DNA from 2 places in the Tateyamaria sp. genome. Region 2 is predicted to be linked to the other one. Evidence: riboswitches for the same ligand, from Rfam matches in the RefSeq annotation. Region 2 holds a riboswitch; the other holds the start of a gene.
The links. Region 2 has a riboswitch for glycine ahead of gcvT (glycine cleavage system aminomethyltransferase GcvT). Riboswitches for the same ligand answer to the same signal wherever they lie in the genome.

Region 1: another riboswitch for glycine. It lies ahead of AC6RA8_RS15065 (D-amino acid dehydrogenase); the one in region 2 lies ahead of gcvT (glycine cleavage system aminomethyltransferase GcvT).

The regions. Positions count from the first base shown of each region.
Region 1 covers NZ_JBYNDP010000082.1:4,726-14,592, reverse strand. The annotation lists gene dacB (D-alanyl-D-alanine carboxypeptidase/D-alanyl-D-alanine endopeptidase) at 1-905, shown strand, start outside; gene AC6RA8_RS15065 (D-amino acid dehydrogenase) at 1,022-2,254, opposite strand; glycine riboswitch at 2,309-2,415, opposite strand; glycine riboswitch at 2,435-2,523, opposite strand; gene AC6RA8_RS15060 (hypothetical protein) at 2,616-4,328, opposite strand; gene AC6RA8_RS15055 (tellurite resistance TerB family protein) at 4,570-4,992, opposite strand; gene AC6RA8_RS15050 (lysine--tRNA ligase) at 5,136-6,713, shown strand; gene AC6RA8_RS15045 (flavin monoamine oxidase family protein) at 6,785-7,837, opposite strand; gene AC6RA8_RS15040 (hypothetical protein) at 7,782-7,997, opposite strand; gene AC6RA8_RS15035 (NAD(P)-binding protein) at 7,994-8,296, opposite strand; gene AC6RA8_RS15030 (hypothetical protein) at 8,692-9,231, shown strand; gene AC6RA8_RS15025 (glycoside hydrolase family 9 protein) at 9,640-9,867, shown strand, end outside.
Region 2 covers NZ_JBYNDP010000003.1:71,511-81,377, reverse strand. The annotation lists gene gcvP (aminomethyl-transferring glycine dehydrogenase) at 1-944, opposite strand, end outside; gene gcvH (glycine cleavage system protein GcvH) at 957-1,316, opposite strand; gene gcvT (glycine cleavage system aminomethyltransferase GcvT) at 1,332-2,456, opposite strand; glycine riboswitch at 2,617-2,701, opposite strand; gene AC6RA8_RS01445 (GNAT family N-acetyltransferase) at 2,890-3,351, shown strand; gene AC6RA8_RS01440 (phosphomannomutase/phosphoglucomutase) at 3,522-5,018, opposite strand; gene kdsA (3-deoxy-8-phosphooctulonate synthase) at 5,034-5,867, opposite strand; gene AC6RA8_RS01430 (KpsE/RkpR family capsule polysaccharide export protein) at 5,882-7,549, opposite strand; gene AC6RA8_RS01425 (ABC transporter ATP-binding protein) at 7,527-8,186, opposite strand; gene AC6RA8_RS01420 (permease) at 8,421-9,449, opposite strand; gene AC6RA8_RS01415 (ArsR/SmtB family transcription factor) at 9,442-9,780, opposite strand.

The DNA of each region.
Region 1 (9,867 bases), on a different contig from region 2:
GCGTACATTTCGAATGGAAGCGGCAGGGCAGCAAATACAACGTCACGATGGATGCACGGTCGGATCGATACCGCCCGGATGTGGCCATTGCCCGGATGCAGGTGAGCGAACGACGCGCACCGGTCTATACCTATTCCGATGGCGGCCGTACCGACAATTGGAGTGTTGCGCGCGGCGCTCTTGGCAATGGCGGCGCGCGCTGGCTGCCCGTGCGCAAACCTGCGCTTTATGCGGGGGACGTGTTCCAGACGCTCGCGCGGTCGCAAGGTGTGGTTCTGAAGAACCCCAAGGTGGTCAGCCGTATCCCGCAGGGCACAACGCTGGCGACGCATCGAAGCGAAGACCTGCGCACGATCCTGCGCGACATGCTGCGTTTTTCAACAAACGTCACGGCGGAAATGGTGGGTATGGCGGCGACGGTCAAACGCAGTGGTCGGCCCTCCTCGCTGCGCGCGTCTGCCTCCGAAATGAACCGCTGGGCGAATGCCGCCCTTGGAACCGCAAAGATGCGGCTCGTGGACCACTCGGGCCTGGGGGGCGACAGCGAGATGACGGCTGACGATATGGTCACGGCCTTGATCAAGGCACGGCAGAACAACATCCTGCGCCCCATCCTCAAGGCGATCCCGATGCTTGATGAACAACGCCGCGCGGTCAAGAACCACCCGATCGAGGTGCATGCCAAGACCGGCACATTGAACTTCGTGTCAGGGTTGGCGGGTTACATGACGGCACGGGACGGGACCGAAATGGCCTTTGCCATCTTCGCCGCAGACGAGGCAACGCGCGCTCGCATCCCCCGCGCCAACCGTGAACGACCCCAGGGCGCACGCAGCTGGAACCGCCGGGCCAAGGCCATGCAGCAACAACTGATCGAACGCTGGGGCGCGGTCTACGGCAGCTAGGCGGAGGGCACCTCCGCCTTACAGTTTTTCCAACACATCATACGAGCGTTGCGCGGCGCAGCACGCTGCGCCTTACATTTCGCACCCGTAAGGCGGATCTTGATCCGCCCCGCACGTCAGGCCGCGTTCTTCATCCGGTTCACATCAATGATGTCCGCCGTCGCCTGCGCTGTCGCCGCTGACAGGGTCCAGCCCAGATGCCCATGCCCGGTGTTGTAGAAGACCCCCGGTTTGGCCCCCGGCCCAACCTTCGGCATCATCGATGGCAGCATCGGGCGCAGCCCCGCCCACGGCACGCAATGCTCGGTCGACACATCGGGAAAGAAGGCCTCGCACCATTCGCGGAGTGGCCGGATACGATCATCGCGGATGTCCAGATTGTAGCCGTTAAACTCGGCCGTACCTGCAATGCGGAACCGCCCACGGCCCAGGCGCGAGGTCACGATCTTGGCCTCGTCATCCAGCAGGCTGACCCACGGGGCCGCGGCCTGGCTTTCGGCATCATCTAGATTGACAGTGATGGAATAGCCCTTAACCGGATAGATGTTCACACGGTCGCCCAGTTGGGCTGCGATGGCACGGCTGCCAACGCCCGCACAGACCACAATGCCGGCAAATTGCTGCGTCTCTGTGGTCCCCGCATGATCCCAGGTCAGGCGAACGCCCGTCCCGATGTGCTCAATGCCGGTCACCTTGCACTTGTAGTGAAAGGATGTGCCCATCTGCTCACACCGGTCGCTCAGCGCGCGGGCATAGCGGTGAATGTCGCCTGTAAAATCGCTCTCGGTATAGAAACCACCAATCGTGTCGGCCTTCAGAACAGGTTCCAAACGCTGGACCTCGTCCGCTGACACTTCCCTTCGTTCCAGCCCCGCCTTTTCCAACAACGCGTTTACCCGGCGGGCATGATCGAACTCGGACTGCAGGCGGTACACATGCAGAATACCGCGCCGTTCCATATCAAAATCAGCCCCGACTTCCCGCGCAAACTCTAAAAGGTGTTCCCGCGCGGCAATGGCAAGGCGCGCCGTCTCAACCGTATTGCGCTCGTAATCGGGGATGTTGCCCATGAATTCCGCCATCCAAGACAGCTTATGCCAACTGGGCGTCGGGTTCACCAGCAAGGGTGCATCGGATTTCAGCATCCATTTCAACCCCTTGAAGATGGTGCCCCAGCGGGTCCAAACCTCGGCATTGCTGGCCGAAAGCTGACCGCCATTGGCAAAGGATGTCTCCATCGCGGCATAGCGGTTGCGGTCAAACACGCTGACGTCATAGCCGCGGCGGGCCAAGGCATAGGCGGTCGTAATACCGGTGATACCGGCGCCGATCACGGCAATACGGGTCATGGGGGTCCTCCCAGCGCACGCAGATATGGACGCATCCGGCACGGTGCCGGGCAAGCGTCCCCATCTGTCGCGAGACCTGAGAGCTTCACGGACCAACAGGGCCGCTTTCTCCTTCGGTGGGCCGGGCGCGTGACGTCCGACCACTCTCCAGATCGTCACATGTGCCCCTCAACTGGGGACGCGGCCGGCACGGTTCGTGGTGCCTGAGAGTTTCCGGGGCGTTGCTCCTTCGGCGGCAGCCTTTCGCTGCACTCTCCCATGTCGGCCTCTGCGACTGCAGCGCATATAGGAAACGGCTGCGAGTCGCGCAAAGGGTTTTTGTCACGCCTTTACGATCACGTGTTCCAGCGTGACATCCGGGTCAGGCCGGCGGGCACACCACGTTGCCAAACCGGTCAAAGGTGACGGCCGGATTGGTCCAGACAACGGATGCATCCGGATCATTGGCATCGCCGCGATAGGCACGGTTGTCCTCTATGGTTTCGCACTCGGCAATGGTGCCAACGACCTCGGCGACATCTGTGACAGCCACACTCTTCAGACCCTGCCGGTCCAACCATGCACGGATCATCGCATTGGTGATGCAGCCGGGCGTGCGCGCACCCAGACGGCACCGTCCGGCAGAAGTGTCCCGCAGGAAGATGGACGCATGATCATCCAATGAAACCTCCGTTTCAGCAAAGACCGGGATCGGCGCGTTGACATATGCTGCATAAGGCGATCGCACGCTGCCCAGATCGATGGTGCATTCATCACCGGCAGCAAAGCAGGCTTGCGCCATCTGCTCCAACTGATGGAGGGCCTCCAGAGCCATGTCCTGTGCATCCTCAACCTGCCGGAACGCCGCCGGGTCCTTCAGCCCCACTAGCGCAGTTGTGCACGTATCACCACATGATCGCACGGGTGCCGCGTATCCATCACGATCAGCCAGTGCCACGGTCAGATCATCATACAGCGTCTCATAGGCACCCATCAGTGCGGCTAGGTCCTCGTGTTCGTCCAGATCGGACTGGCGCGCATCCGCTGCAGGATAGTTTGCCAGCGCCTCGTACGGGCTGATCGAAATCTCGAACAGCTTGCCCGCGTCACGGGCAGCGGTTGCCAATTTGCGGATGCGCGCAATAGCCTGATCGGCATCGGCGGGCAGGTCGCTGTCGGCCAGCGGATCGGGTTCGGCACCCTCACCTTCGGCAGTGTCTGCCACTACAGGCGTCGGGTTTGTCTGGGTGGCAGACCCGCCTTCCTGAAAGAAAGTCAGATCGCGTTCATAGCTGCTGGACGACGCTGTCTTGTCCGACCCCGCAGCCACCGAAGCCTTTTGTCCCCAACCTTCGCCCGTGACCGAGGCGCGCATGGTTTCCCGCTCTTCCTTGCTTTGGGTTTTGACCACTGAGACAAGATAGGCGCGCGCGCCGCTGACGGCCGCAGATACATAACCGTCCCCGCAGATACGCCGGAATGCGGTCGGATTTGCCTCTGCCAGTGCAGCAGCTTCATCGGTCAACCGGACGGATGGCCCGATAGGGGCAAGGGCGCCTGTCGAAACAGCCACCGTCTCAGCTTGTGGCACGTCTGCGTCGCCATCCAGCGGGGGCGCCACGTAGATGCTGTCGTTCAACACTTCGGCACGCACCACATAGGTGACGCTCATAGAAGTGATCTTGGAGTTCTTTGAAATGGAGGCTTTGCCATCCACCTTGGCACCAAAAGCGCGTACCGTGGTCGAGGCCGAGACATCCATGGCCTTGGCCAATGTGTAACTGTCGGACACTTCCCGGATCGTAATGTTGCTGGTCTGCGCGCCGCCGCTGCCTTGGGAAAAGACGATGCATTCGGTTGGGATCGCTTCACCTCGTTGCTCGCTCCAGCCCCAGCCCAGCTTGACCACCTCCGGCGCGGCAACTGAAAAACTGCCGGGAATGTCGCTGCGCCCGCTTGAGCGGGCCGACAGGGATGGCGCCGACGCAAAGGACAACTCCATTGCGTCATCGGTTTGGGTTGACTGAGCGCTGACGGGCAGAGGTCCAAATCCAACCGCTGCTGCGGCCAAAAAGGTTTTGATCGGGTAACGCATTCAAATATCCATTTCATTTCAAAGCACAGGTCACGAACAGCGCAGGCGTGAACACGACCCACCGAACCATTGGGCAAGCCCCAGTCCGGATACGGAAAAACTGCTGGCAAAAGCCGATAAACAATAAATACAAAATCGCGCGCCGGAGCGCGTGACAGGTTTCACCCTAAGTGGAAAAACCGTGTCAGATCAAGAAAAGGCAGGCGTGCACTGGTTTCGGACCGGCGCCGTTTGGGCAAGGCTACAGCGTCAAATGCCTTGCGCGTGCCCCGCGTTCGATGGCGGCAGCATGCAGACGGTCGATGTTCAACTCGTACCGCATCTCTTCCAGAAGGCGCAGCTCCGCCTCGTCCAGCGTGCCATCGGCCGCCGCCACATCACAGGCCAGGGCATAGGCCGTCTCGTACAACCGGTCTGGCAGCGCTTCGCGCACAAGGCCAAACAGGGCGTCCAGACCGTCCTCCTGTTCAAACAGGTCAAACACCATCTGCGCCATGCGGTTCAACCGATCCAGGTCATAGCCCGCAAAAACCGGCAGATTGTTCACGGCCGAGTTAATCTTGACCAGTTCCGCCGTGCGGATGTCTTCGTCTGATGCAGACACCGCGATCATCATGGCGACCAGCGCGTCCTGCGCGGTAAGAGAGAGTTGTGAAGCGGCCATGGTACAGTGTCCTTTCTCGGTGCTTTGTCCCTCAATATTGACGGCTGCGGCAGCCCGCAATAGGTAGCGGCGGGATTGTCCCTGCGGGGCCAGTCAATCAGGGCCGCGCATAGGGCGCAGGCCATCACATGGGATCATATGAGATGTCGAGTTTCCGTGACGCCGCGATGACGAGCAAAGCCTGGCCATTCGAAGAGGCCCGCCGCTTGCTCAAACGCTATGAAAAGGCGCCACCGGAAAAGGGATACGTGCTGTTTGAGACGGGCTATGGTCCCTCGGGCCTGCCCCATATCGGCACCTTTGGCGAGGTGGCCCGCACCACGATGGTGCGCCGTGCGTTCGAGGCGATCTCGGACATCCCGACCAAGCTGATCTGTTTCTCGGACGACCTTGACGGGATGCGTAAGGTGCCCGGCAACGTACCAAACCCCGAGGTGCTGGAACAGCATTTGCAGCGCCCGCTAACGGATGTGCCGGACCCGTTTGGAACGCATGAAAGCTTTGGCCATCACAACAACGCCATGCTGCGCCGGTTCCTCGATACGTTCGGGTTCGACTACGAATTCTATTCGGCCCGCGAATTCTATGCCTCGGGCCAGTTCGACGAAATCCTGCTGCGCTGCGCTGAGAAATACGATGATCTAATGAAGATCATGCTGAAATCGCTGCGCGAAGAGCGGGCGGCCAGCTACTCCATTTTCCTGCCGCTGCACCCCGAAACCCGCCGGGTGATGTATGTGCCAATGAAGCATGTGGACGCGGTGAACGGCACGGTCACCTTTGACGACGAGACCGGCAAGGAATGGACCCTGCCCGTCACTGGCGGCAACGTGAAACTGCAGTGGAAGCCGGACTTTGGTGCACGCTGGGCGGCCTTGGGTGTCGATTTCGAGATGTACGGCAAGGAACACGCCACAAACGAAAAGATCTATGACGCGATCTGTCGGACACTGGGTGCGCGCCCGCCGAACCACTTCAGCTATGAGCTATTCCTGGATGATCAGGGGCAGAAGATCTCGAAATCGTCCGGCAATGGGGTCAGCATCGACGAGTGGCTGACCTATGCATCGACCGAGTCGCTGTCTTACTTCATGTACCAGAAGCCCAAGACGGCAAAGCGCATGTTCTTTGATGTGATCCCCAAGGCGGTCGATGAATACCACCAGCAACTGCGCGCCTATCCGGGGCAAGACGACAAGGGCAAGGCGACAAACCCGGTGTGGCACATCCATTCCGGCGATGTGCCGGAAAGCGATATGGTTGTGCCCTTTGCCATGCTGCTGAACCTCGCCTCGGTCAGCCAGGCCGAGGACAAGGACAAGCTGTGGGGTTTCATCCGCCGCTACGCGCCCGAGACTGGGCCCGAGACGCATCCCGGCATGGACAAGGCCGTGGGGCACGCGGTGCGCTACTACAATGATTTCGTGAAGCCGGCCAAGGTGTACCGCATGCCGACCGACCCCGAACGCGAGGCGCTGGAAGCATTGAAGACCGAGTTGGAAGCCTATGACGGGCCGATCGAAGACGAGGCATTGCAGTCGGTTGTCTATGCCGTTGGGCGCGACCGGTTCGACCCGCTGCGGGGCTGGTTCACAGCAATTTACGAGGTGCTTTTGGGTGCGTCGCAAGGGCCTCGATTTGGTGGGTTCATTGCCCTTTACGGCGTGCAGGAAACGATCGCCCTGATCGAAAAAGGGCTGGCCGGAAAGCTGGTGGGCTAATTTGTCCCCGCGGGGACAAGCTGTTCGGTCATGTCATTGAAATTTAAGTAACTTGTGAAAGCCAAGTGGGTTCAACCGCTTGGCTGTCGCACGCTGCATTCAGCCGATTTTAACCATGCGCAAAGCATGCTGTTGCCCGAAGGCAGGCGGCGCTGGTTTGGATCCAATTGCGGCTGTCTGATGTCAGTTTTGACGGGAGGCAAGAGACTGCTGAGGCATTGGTATATCTGGGGGCGAAATATCATCTCGCTGCATCTGCGCCAAGGTCCGCTGTGATTAAATCGCCAAGATTGAACTTGCTGCTCGTTGTCCTGATATGCGCGCGCCGCGCTTGGTGCCTCGGTGTTCAGGACTTGTATGTTCACCTGCAAAGTAAATCCGTTTTTGGACAGGTTTTTCGAACTCACCAAACTGCGCAAGTGACCCACCTGCTTGAGCAAATGAATATGCGCCATAGAAATGTTGATCCTGCGACCAATGCGTCGTGAGAACGTTTCGTGGTGTACCAACATCGCGGCCCAAACCGAACGCAGAACATCCAACGCATAGGCCATCATGCGTGCCTTAATCATGCGATCCGCAACAGGAGCGTACTGCCCAACGGACAACCCAAGCAAAATGTTCCCATCACTAAACGTGCGGTAGTTCGACCAATAGTTCCAGCGCCCTTTGGGTTCGGTCGTCATTCCGAGATATGGTGTGTCAATGCCCCAGAACGGTTCGTCGAATTTCATCGCTATCTTTGTGACCGATCCAAAGCTGATTTGCTCAATCGCATCTCGCAAACTCACTGGCAGTGGCGGATCGAATTCGATCGCGTTGGATTTCAGGACGTCCAGTGGGACCGTACAGATCGCGTAATCTGCTGAAATATCGTGGATTTCCACTTCCACGCTATCGTGCCATATCCGGGAAACCGGCGCATTCAGTCGGATATCGAGCCCTGCCGCCAATGGCGCAATGATCGCATCGTAGCCTTCTGTGAAGATGACATCATCTCCGGGGAAGGTTTGGGTTTCAAAGCCATTTGCGGCTGAGATATCCTCAATCCCCGCACCGGTATCAAACTCAAAAAGCGTTGAGCATCCAACGCGTAAGCGGATCGGTAAGTAGGTCAGGATCACGCTGCGCCAACATCTGTTCCACGCTTAACTGGCCCGAAGCGTCAGGGTAATACAGCATCTCTTCGAAAGTGGAGTAAAGCCGTTCCAACCGTTGATATCCTGCATCCGACAGTGGGCTCCCATCGGGTTTGAAGACATCTAGACTGTCGTCATTGGTCACGATTGTTGGCGCATTGATCTGTTCGGCAAGCTGATGTGTCGATTTCCGGAACTTGGCCCATGAATCCATCCGGTGCCGAATTCGAAGGGTACCCCCAACGACATGTCCGTGCGGACCCGCCCGCCAACACAGCTGCCCGACTCCAACACCACGGCTTCGACGCCATGCGCCTGAAGTTCATGGGCGGCAGCCAAACCAGACGGGCCTGCCCCCACGACAATGACCTTGGTGTCTGACAGAGCCTGGCCTGTGGCGCCTGAAGAGAGCGTCGTGAGATAGGTTACAATGCTCAGTTTCACGGCGTCACGGCGGTTCAGATTCAAAGTTGTTCTCGTCTGGCAAAACCATTGCTTACTGACAGTCGCCAGTTCTCAAGTGTCGAGCTTCCAACAGCTGGCAAACCTGACAGATGAGCAAAAGACCGCAAGACAAGAGGATTGAGCGCGGCTACCCGCCCAAACGCACATACCAAAGTGCCCGCACCTTCCGCGCACGCGCACATGCCTCTAATCCCAACAATGCATTCACTTCGAGTAAGGCGATGAAAGCACACCAACGAAACAGTTATGTGACGTTATGGCTGGGGGACATGGTCGCGCGGGCCAAACACGTTCCCCAATCCATTATGTTGCTGCTTTCAACAACTGCAATCGTTTGTCTGCTTTTCTTCGCTACGTTGATCCGGCCCTCGATCATGCGCGAAGATGGCCTGGTCGAGTCTACCTCGGCGGTCCTATTCCTATTTGCCAGTCTGCTTGCTGTCTGGACCTTGGCAACCGGCGACCTGGCACGCAAACGCGATGTGCGGTTGCTTCTCGGGGTCTCGCTGTTCTCGCTTCTTCTGTTTTTGAGTGAAGTGAGTTTTGGGGCACGCTTCTTTGATTTCGAGATGCCCCCAATGGAGGGTGGCGGGCAGTTTGATGGCGGGCATGACATTGCCATCATCCTGCTGCGGATGATGCTGAAAGGCGATGCGACATCTCTTGTCGTCGCGCTTTCGTTGCTGCTTGCCTTCATTGGTTTTCTGGCCGTGATCTACAAGGCACGCGATCCCATCCGGCGCTTCCTGCAAGATGAGTTTCACTTCGCCCTACTGCTTCATTTGGCTCTTTTAGCTTGTGGTGTTCTTTTGGACCTCGTGCCGTCTCGCAAAGTCTCTTTGTTGGAGGAAGCTGTCGAGTTCACCGCATCGGTGACGATTGTCTGGGCCTTGCTTATCTTTCGTCGCGTTTAATCGTTTGTGTTTCAAACCTTTCGAGACGAACAACCGTCGGATTGAGCACATGTCCAGGACGGACATTCTGCAGATGAGGAATGCACTCGTTGCCAAGCCTTGTTGCGGGCCGCTCCGAGTTGGATCGCGCCGATCCGTGCACCCGCCCGACGTTCTGCCCAAAAACTGGGCCACTTGGGAGTGAATGATCAATCTGAACAGCGACTTTTTGCGCAGCGACTTCAAGAGCAGAATTAAGGGTCGCTAAGCACCAACGTTGACGACATATACAACCCAACCGATGATGCAACCTATGGTAGAGATTTGTATGGCAGCGCATTACACCAACATGGTGCCCGGCCACATGCACGGCGCGCGCAGCAACGACCAGAGTGAAGTGGCAGCAACAGAATCTGGCGGGGGTCCCCAATGATCAGTTTCGAGGTTGGCGATCGCTGGCAAGGCGGGTTCCTGGGTGAGATCACAATCACCAACACAACCGACCAGGCCATAGAGGACTGGTCCCTGGACTTTGACACCACTGGGTATTCGATCACCGGCGCATGGGGTGGAAATCTAACTATTCATGGCAACATGACCAACTTTGAGGCCAGAGGTTGGACGACCAATATACCGCCCGGGGAATCAATCACGTTC
Region 2 (9,867 bases):
GACAACCGGTAGGCCCGATTGCCAAAGCTGTCGACCGAAACACCGACGATCCGGCCCGGCATGTTGCGGGCATAGTTGGCCTTGGTTGCCATATAGGCCGCGTGTGGACCGCCATAGCCGACTGGCACGCCAAAGCGTTGTGTTGTTCCCACGGCAATGTCTGCCCCCATCGCGCCGGGTTCCTTGAGCAGCGTCAGTGACAGCGGGTCAGCCGAGATGATGCCAATTGCTTTGTTTTCATGCAGCTTGGCGATTTGATCGGTAAAATCCCGGATGTGGCCGTAGGTGCCGGGATATTGGAAGATCGCGCCAAACACGGTGCTGGCGTCCAGATCATCCGGGTTACCAACCGTAATTTCAATGCCCAGCGGCTGGGCGCGTGTCTTCATGACAGCGATGTTCTGAGGATGGCAGTTTTCATCCACGAAAAAGCCGTTAGCCTTCGACTTGCTGACTCGCTGCGCCATGGTCATCGCCTCGGCGCACGCTGTTGCTTCGTCCAGCAGTGAAGCGTTGGCAATCTCAAGCCCGGTCAGGTCCGACACCATTGTCTGGAAGTTCAACAACGCCTCAAGCCGACCTTGGCTGATTTCAGGCTGGTACGGCGTATAAGCGGTGTACCACGCGGGGTTTTCAAGGATGTTGCGCTGGATGGCTGGCGGCGTGACCGTCCCATGATATCCCTGCCCAATCAGTGAGGTCAGCACCTTGTTCTTCGAGGCCGTGACCCGCATGTGATGCAAGAGCTCACGCTCTGACTTGGCTTTGCCGAAATCCAGCGGTTCCTTTTGCCTTATATTTGCAGGGATCGTATCGTCGATCAGCGCGTCGAGGTCCTTCGCCCCCACCACTTTCAGCATCTCTTCCATTTCGGCGGGGGATGGCCCGATATGACGGCGGTTCGCAAAATCATAGGGCAGATAGTCGGTGGGTTTGAAAGTCATCAGGCGCGTTCCTCAGCCGATCAGTGCGTTGTAGGCAGCCTCATCCATCAGCTCGTCCAGCTGTGACGGATCCGAAGCTTTGATCTTGAAGAACCAGCCCTCGCCCAACGGGTCACTGTTGGCGAGGCTCGGATCATCGGCCAATGCCGTATTCACCTCGGTGATCTCTCCATCGACCGGGGCCATGATGTCCGACGCAGCCTTCACGCTTTCGATGACAACAATTTCATCGTCCTTGCTCACGGTCGTGCCAACCTCGGGCAGTTCGACAAAGACCAGATCACCAAGCTGCGTTGTCGCGTGCTCGGTGATGCCCACGACATATGCGTCCCCATCAGCGCGCAGCCATTCGTGTTCTTCCGTGTATTTCATTGGTTTCCCTCTCTGCTATCGTTTGAAGTTGGCTGCCGTGAACGGCATTTTTGCTACCGTCAGTGGTTGGCGTTTTCCGCGCAACTCTCCGAAAATCTTGGTGCCCAGCGTGGCGTGTTCAGTGGTGACATATCCCATTGCAACAGGCGCCCCGACTGAGGGCCCAAACCCGCCCGATGTGATGGTGCCGATAGGGTCGGCTGCGTCCTCGGTCGCAAACAGCCTGACACCCTCGCGCATGGGCGCGCGACCGGCAGGTAGCAACCCGACACGTTTGCGCGCGGCACCGCCATCCATCTCGGCCAGGACATTCTCGGCGCCAGGAAATCCGCCTGCCCGGTCACCGTCTGTGCGCCGCACCTTTGGGATCGCCCAAGTTAGGCCGCCCTCAACGGGCGTCGTGGTGGAATCAATGTCGTGTCCATACAGGCACAGTCCCGCCTCCAACCGCAGGGAGTCGCGCGCACCCAGCCCGATGGCTTCAACTTCGGAATACTCCAGCAACGCCTTCGCAATATCTTCCGCAGCTTCTGTTGGCACGGAAATCTCATACCCGTCCTCGCCTGTGTAGCCGGACCGGGATACCCAGGCCTCAACGCCGTTCAAATGGAGCGTTGCCACATCCATAAAGCGCATGTCCGCAGCACGCGGATCAAGCGTGGCGAGCACACTTTCGGCGGCGGGTCCTTGCAAAGCCAGCAAGGCGCGATCGGTGATCTCTGTCACCGTGATTTCCGGTTCAAGCGCGGCTTTCATTTGCGCGATATCAGCGTCCTTGCAGGCGGCGTTCACTACGACAAACACATGATCCCCGCGGTTCGCGAGCATCAGGTCATCTTCGATGCCGCCATCGGCGTTTGTGAAAAAGCCGTAACGCTGTCGGTTCTGGCCCAAACCCAACACATCGATTGGGATCAGGGTTTCCAGATCGCGTGCGGCAGCCTCATAACTCGCGCCGTGTATAATGACCTGCCCCATATGGCTGACGTCAAAAAAACCGGCTTTCGTCCGTGTATGGAGATGCTCTTTCATGACACCCAGTTTGTATTGCACCGGCATGTCGTACCCCGCAAAGGGCACCATCTTGGCCCCAAGGGCAATGTGCAACGCGTGAAGCGGGGTCTGCTTGAGATCGGACATGCCTCATCACCTTTTTCAAGCCGACAAGATTTGCGTCAAATCATGCGGCACCAATTCATGCGCAAGACATCTCCTGCGCGTCGGTGCCTCCTCTGTCCGGGGTGCCTGAGATCATTATCCCTTCGGCGGATGCCAGGGGCATCACTCTCCAGAGTAGTTTGGCCTGACATTGGTCCTTTGGCCTGAGAGTTTCCGAGGCAGTTGCTCCTTCGGCACCAGTGGACTGGTTCTCCCAACATCGAGCTATGCAAGTTTCGTATCGGAAACTTGGTCGATATGGCAAGCAGAAAGTTCAAAGCAGTGTGCGGAGGGCGCTTGTAACCGTTCGGCAGATCCTTGGGCTTTTTTGCTGTACCGCTTTATTGGTTTTCTTGTCCTTGAGGTCACATGCAGCCGAGGTGCATGATCGCAGCGAGGCAACGGAGAATTCGCGATGATTATCAGGGACGGCACTGTTGAAGACGCTGAACAGATGAGCGCCTTTCTTCGCGAGCTGACGGCAGCCGGAAAACGGACAAGCCCCGACGATGAAGCCCACGTTCGTGCGTACTACATTGAAGACGTGGACAAAATTCGTTGCACTGTGGCCGAGGAGGATGGAAGTATTCTTGGGTTCCAGTCACTCAAAAAGGCCCGTGCAGGCAATCAGTGGGGTGTCGAACCCGGATGGGGCATCGTCGGTACACATATTCGACCATCCGCGGCACGGCGTGGCGTTGGTCGCGCGTTGTTCGATGTCACGCGTAAAGCTGCGCAAGATGCGGGGTTGCTCCATATCGATGCAAGCATCGGGGCGAACAATTCCGAAGGGTTGGCGTATTACGAAGCGATGGGTTTTCAAACATACAGAACACCAAAAAACCTGATCTGTAAGCGCTTTGATGTCTCGCTGTGATTGCCCAGTGTAGACGCAAGTTTCTTGAGCGCTACGCGAGATGAAGCTGAAGGGCTTCAAACTATTCGCAGTAAAGCTTGGCAGGTGGTCCAAATGGAAGCGTCACATAACCGGTTGTGGCCCGTTTCTAAGCTAAGAGAGTTGCGCTAGGTCATTTGTCGGCGCACCGGTCAAAAGGTTTGATCGTATTCGCCTACGGTATCTTCAGTTCGGATTACCGCATCGATATCCGCAAAGATCGCGCGCAATTCTTCTTCGCTTTCCGGGCTTTCGCACACCACGACCAAGTTTGGCGTATTGGACGAAGCGCGCACCAGCCCCCAACCGCCGTTATCCAAGATGACCCGAGCGCCGTTTACTGTCACCACCTCCTTGATCGCACGGCCTGCGATAGGTTCATTCGCTGCGGCCTTGGCCGTTAGCTTGGTGACGATACGGTCAAGTGTGTCGTATTTTTCAGTGTCAGAGCAGTAAGGAGACATCGTCGGGGTTGAGTGTGTTTTGGGGAGTGCCTTGCGGAGGTCCGACATCTTCATGTCAGGGTTGCGATCCATCAGTTTGCAGATTTCAACTGCAACTCGCATCCCGCAGTCGTAACCGCGCCCTATTGGTTCAGCGAGAAAGTAGTGTCCTGATTTCTCGAACCCGGCGAGCGCACCAATTTCCTTGACCCGCCGCTTCATGTGGCTGTGGCCGGTTTTCCAATAGTCTGCCGTGACTCCGTTCGCCTGCAGTTCGGGGTCCGACGCAAAAAGGCCTGTAGATTTCACATCCGCCACGAATGTGGCGTTTGGGTAGAGCCTCGACAAATCGCGCGCCATGATGACTCCGACCTTGTCGGCAAAAATCTCTTCCCCTTCATCATCCACGACGCCGCAGCGGTCACCATCGCCGTCAAAGCCAAGTGCAAGGTCGGCGCCGGATGCTTTTACGCTGTTCGCCATGTCATGCAGCATTTCCATGGCTTCGGGGTTTGGGTTGTAGTTTGGAAAAGTATAGTCGAGCGTGGTGTGGCTTTCGACCACTTCAACACCGATGCGGCGGAAGAGTTCGGGAGCAAAGGCAGCGGCGGTGCCGTTGCCGGTCGCACACACGACCTTCAGTGGGCGCGTCATTTTGAAGTCGCCGATAAGGTCCTGGAGGTACGCTTCCTGCACACCATCAACGAATTCATAGCCGCCGCCAGGGCGCGCCTCACCATTGCCATTCAAGACGATATCGCGCAATTCCGACATCTCGTCCGGGCCATGTGTAAGGGGGCGGTCAAAGCCCATCTTAACGCCCGTCCAGCCATTGGGATTGTGCGAGGCAGTGACCATCGCGACTGCTGGCACATCAAGGTGGAACTGGCTGAAGTAAGCCATGGGGGACAGTGCAGGGCCGATATCCTTGACCTGTATCCCTGCCTGCATCAGCCCAACGATCAGGGCGTTTTTTATGCTAAGAGAGTAATCACGATAGTCGTTGCCGACGGCAATCACAGGATTAATGCCGCGCCGCTGCATTTGCGTACCAAGGCCAAGGCCAAGTGCCGTTATTCCGGGCAGGTTAATCTCGTCCGGGTACTTCCAGCGCGCATCATACTCGCGGAAGCCGGTCGGCTTGATCATGGGGTCGCGCAGGAATTCCCACGTGTTTTGACTCACGGTGGCGGCAGGTTTGGTCATGGAAATACTCTTTGACTAAAATGTCATTGGACGCACTTTGGCGAGCGCATCGAATTGCATAAGGGTGTCGATCAGGGCAGGCATTTCATCGAGATAGATCATATTTGGCCCGTCTGACGGGGCAGTGTCCGGATCCGGATGTGTTTCGATGAAAACGGCTCCGACCCCTATGGCCACAGCGGCCCGCGCCATGACAGGTGCAAATTCACGCTGCCCGCCACTTGATCCGCCTTTCCCGCCTGGTTGTTGCACAGAATGCGTGGCGTCCATAACCACGGGATAGCCGGTTTGCGCCATCTGCGGCAGCGACCGCATGTCGGCCACCAATGTGTTGTAGCCAAAAGATGTGCCACGCTCGGTCAGCAGGATGCGGGTGTTGCCGGTGCTTTCGATCTTGGTGATGATGTTGGGCATTTCCCAAGGGGCAAGGAACTGGCCCTTTTTTACGTTCACCACTGCACCCGTCTCACCGGCAGCCAACAGCATGTCTGTCTGACGGCAGAGGAAGGCGGGGATTTGCAGGATGTCTGCGACTTCAGCGACCGGGGCGCATTGAGCTTCTGTATGCACATCCGTCAGCACCGGGACACCGGTGGCCTCTTTGACCGCTTGCAGTGCTTTCAACCCCGCGTCCAACCCAAGACCGCGCCCACCTTTGAGCGATGTGCGATTGGCTTTGTCATAGCTTGCTTTGAAGACATATTGCGCGCCAGCGGCCTCGCACACTTCCTTCATACGCCCGGCGACTTCTTGGCCGAGGTTGATGCTTTCCAATGCGCAAGGGCCTGATATCACCGTTAAGGGACGGTCATTGCCGATCGTGAGATCGGCGACTTCAACATGTTTCATAATGGGTCCAGACCCTAGCTAGTCACCTGTTCTCTGAGGATCGACGCGGTGAGCGAGATCATCAGATAGATGCCTGCAAAGACGAGAAATGCCAAGATCGTGTTTTCAAATGCGCGGGGATAGGTCGGTTCCTCGGGCGCGATGGGTTTCACAGCGACCGTCAGATAGCGCACCTGACGGGTCGCCTCGACTCGGGCCTGTTCCATCTGTTGCAGCGCCGATTGCAGCATCAAGTCGCGAGAGGCAAGGTCGGCCTGGGCGATCTGGATACGAGCGGCCAGCTCGGCCAGTGAATTTTCACCTTGGCTCACATCGGTCATCTTGTTGTTGAGTGCCGCAAGTTGGTCCTTGAGGATTTCAAGCGTGCCGCGCGCGCCGTCCACTCGACTCTGGTTGGGCCGAGAGTTATTGAGCAGGCTGGCCAGTTCGATCTCTTTTTCGATGATCTGTGTTTCGAGTTGGCCGATCTGCGTGCGTAGGGAAGCGATTACGCCCTCCGGGTCAAGGGTAGAGCCCTCGATCTGCAACCGGACAAGTTTTTCTTGCGCTGTGCGGCGCTCCGCCTCTGCTCGTTCAAACCCTTGGCGGGCGTCGCGCATCTGGTCATCGCGCTTTTGTGCGGACAAGTTGTTCACGCGTTGTTCAGCGTAGTCGATCAGCTGGCTTGAGAATTCGGCTGACACCTGCGGATCAGCGGCGGCCACTTCCATCCTGACCATGCCCTCTGTGGGATCATAGCCGATTTTTACGTTTTTCTTGTAGGTTTTGTAGGCTTCTTCATTGGTGGGATTGTCACTCAACCGCTGGATTGGGTCGATCCAGTTCTGTGTGAAGTGCGTCTTGAAGCCGACATCGCGGTCTAGGCGCAGCATCGCATCCTTGGATTGTAAAAAACCTTGCACCGCAATGCTGTCAGCGTTGGTGGCGAACTGCGTGGGCAGAAGGCCGCCAAGTGGGCCCGCGCCGCCCGATCCTTCGTTCTGAATAATCAGGAACTCGGACTTGGTCGCGTACATCGGCGTGGCGATAGCGTAGAAATAGTAGCCTGCAAGGAAGGTCGGCAACACCACGAAAAAGGCCAGCCGGACCAGCAAAAGGCTCATCTTCTTGCGACGACGCCGTGTGATGTCGCGCTGGATGTTCTGGATTTCCTGGGATCTGCGGTCTGCCGGGCTAATCTCGGTTGACGGCAGTTGCTGCTGTTTCACAGGTACGGTTTGCGGCAGTTGCGCGCGCCCAGCCCCTCCGGCACGTGCCGGCAGACTCGCGAAGGCATCTGGTGCGCCGCCTTCATGTTGTTCAGCCCCGGCTTGCGGCACAACAAGTTCCAGCATGTTCGAGCGTTGGAACGGATCAATGCCCTGGGCGCGCAGCAAGCGAACAGCATCAAAGTCCGATGTGGGGGCGAGCCCGTGTTTCTGCGCAACCCGTCGTGCCATGCGCAGTTGCCGACCGGTCAATCCCTCTTGGCGTATTGCATCGATGGTGTTTTCGCTTTGCACCTGCTGGTTCGACGCGACTTCTCCGCTTTTGGCGGCAGGTTTTTGAGCCTGTTCACTTGGCTTGGCCTCAGGCGCCGGTTTTTCGCGCGACGTATCGCGCTCGGACGCAGGCGCCGCACTGCCAAGTGCGGGCGCCGTGCGTTTGATCCGGAACTTCCTAGCTTTGGGTTTCGTAGTCATAAAGCCGTTTTGCCTCTTCCAGCGTGTCAAACATATGCAGTTTGCCGTCCAGCAAAACTGCGGCCGAGCGCGAGAATTTTTCAAGCGTCTGCGCCTGGTGCGACACGATGATGATTGTTGTGGTGCGCAGCCGTTCCTGCAGCACCTCGCCTGCTTTGCGGTTGAATTCAACGTCCGTTGACGATGGCATACCCTCGTCGATCAGATAGATATCAAAGTCGAGAGCCAACATAAGCGCGAAGGAAAAACGCGCCCTCATGCCCGATGAGTAAGTTCCCAGGGGTTGGTCGAAGTACTCCCCCAGATTACAGAGCCATCGACAGAAGCTTTCCACATAGTCGGGATCAAGTCCGTAGAGCCGCGCGATGTAGCGAGAGTTCTCCAAGGCCGAGATCTTGGGCAGCACTCCACCCATGAAACCAAGAGGAAATGAGATGTTGCAGCCACGTCTGATTTCGCCCTCATCCGGCTTCTCGAGCCCGGCCATCATGTTGATCAGGGTTGTCTTACCGGTGCCATTTGGGGCCAGCACACCAAAAGAATGGCCCAATTCCACACGGAAAGACACACGATCAAGGATCACCTTGCGCTGTGTGCCTGTCCAGAAGGACTTGGATACATTTTCGAATTCCAGCATCCCCGTTGCTCCGCGGTGTCTGCTTTGCCCCCGCCCATTGACGTGGGAAACCTAGGCCCTCCTTACCGGAGGCGTCTTAACGGTCTAATCACCGACTTAGGCAATATTATGTCCAAAGTCCTGTTAAATGTATAGGTTTCACGGGGTATTGTTGCGACGTAATGGACAGTTTGAGGGGTTGTACACGGGTCTTTGATGTGCCCGTGTACTGTCTGTTCGCAATCCAAGTATGCCTTAGCTCAGAATTTGCCATGCAACGCCGGCGACGATGGAACCTGCCAGTGCGAAACTCAGGTAAGCAGCAAAAACACGTGGTTTGACCAGTGCCCAAACGGCTATCGCAGCCGGGATGCAGCTGACGCCACCGGCCAGCATGAATGACATCGCTGCGCCTGCAGCCATACCCTGATCCATCAGCTCTGCCACGAGCGGCGCTGCTGCATAGCCGTTCAGGTAGGCGGGCATGCCCACAATCGCGCCAAGGATAACCGTGCCGATGCCACCATCGCCCAGAACCGAAGCGATCAGGTCAGCTGGCATGTAGTGCACCATGACGGCCTCAATCACGTAGGCGAGCGTCAGCCATTTGAGCAAGAAAATCGCATTGTCCAAAGCTGTGCTACGGAAGATGTCGCGGCGGTTGCGTTCGGCCCAGAACCGCCAAACCGGTTGGGCGGAAAAGGGCTGTTTCACACCACAGCATCCGCCCACCGACGGCTTCTCGCGTAGCGGATCGGTAAAGACGGGTGTGCCCGACAACAAGAGCGTTCCAAACCCACCAAAAATACCCAGCGCAATCGCAGCAATCGTTTTCGCCACTGCGAACTCCAGACTGATGGCGCCAGTGGTGATTGCGAACATGGCCGGGTCCATGAGCGGAGAGGCCAGCCAGAAAGCCATAACCGCGCCAAGCGGTGCCCCGACTGCAAGCAGTGCGGCGATAAACGGGATCACTTCGCACGAACAGAAGGGTGATAAGCCGCCTAGCAGTGCAGCCATGACGATCATGCGTGCGGGGTTCCCCTCGAACGCCTTTGCAAGCAGATTTTCCGCGCCTGTAGCTTTGAGATATGCAACTGCGCAGACCGCAAAGGCGATGAATGGGGCCGTATGTATCAACGCATTTGCGGCAAAGACAATCGTCGGCCAAAGCTGTGCGCTTTCCGAAAACGCGACAACTGCAAGAACCGCGATTGACGCAATCCAGGCGCTATCAAGGAATTTGCGCCGTTGAACGGGTGCTGGTGTGGTGGTGTCAGCCATGATCGTGATCCGAGTTGGGGCAGTCCGCGCAGCATTCAGTAAGCAGGAAGTTCGACAAATCCTGTACCTCGTCAAAGGCGACAGCGGCGCAGATGATTGAACGACCTTGCCGGGCTTGGGTCACCAGGCCCGCACTGGCGAGTATTTTGACGTGATGGGTCAGAGTTGAGCCTGTGACACCCGTGCGGTCACCCAATGCCCCGATGCTCAACCCTTCCGGCCCGGCCCGCACCAGAGTTCGCAGAACCGACAGGCGTTGCTCTGATCCAAGTGCCGCAAAGGCGGCAGCGGCGCGTGTAAGATCGAGTGAGTGATGCGGTTCTATTTTCATATTTCTAGAATTATAGAAATGTTAGAGTCACGCAAGGTTTATTTCGAAGAGTATCGAATTGATTGCCTAACCCATTGGTGTCGCATA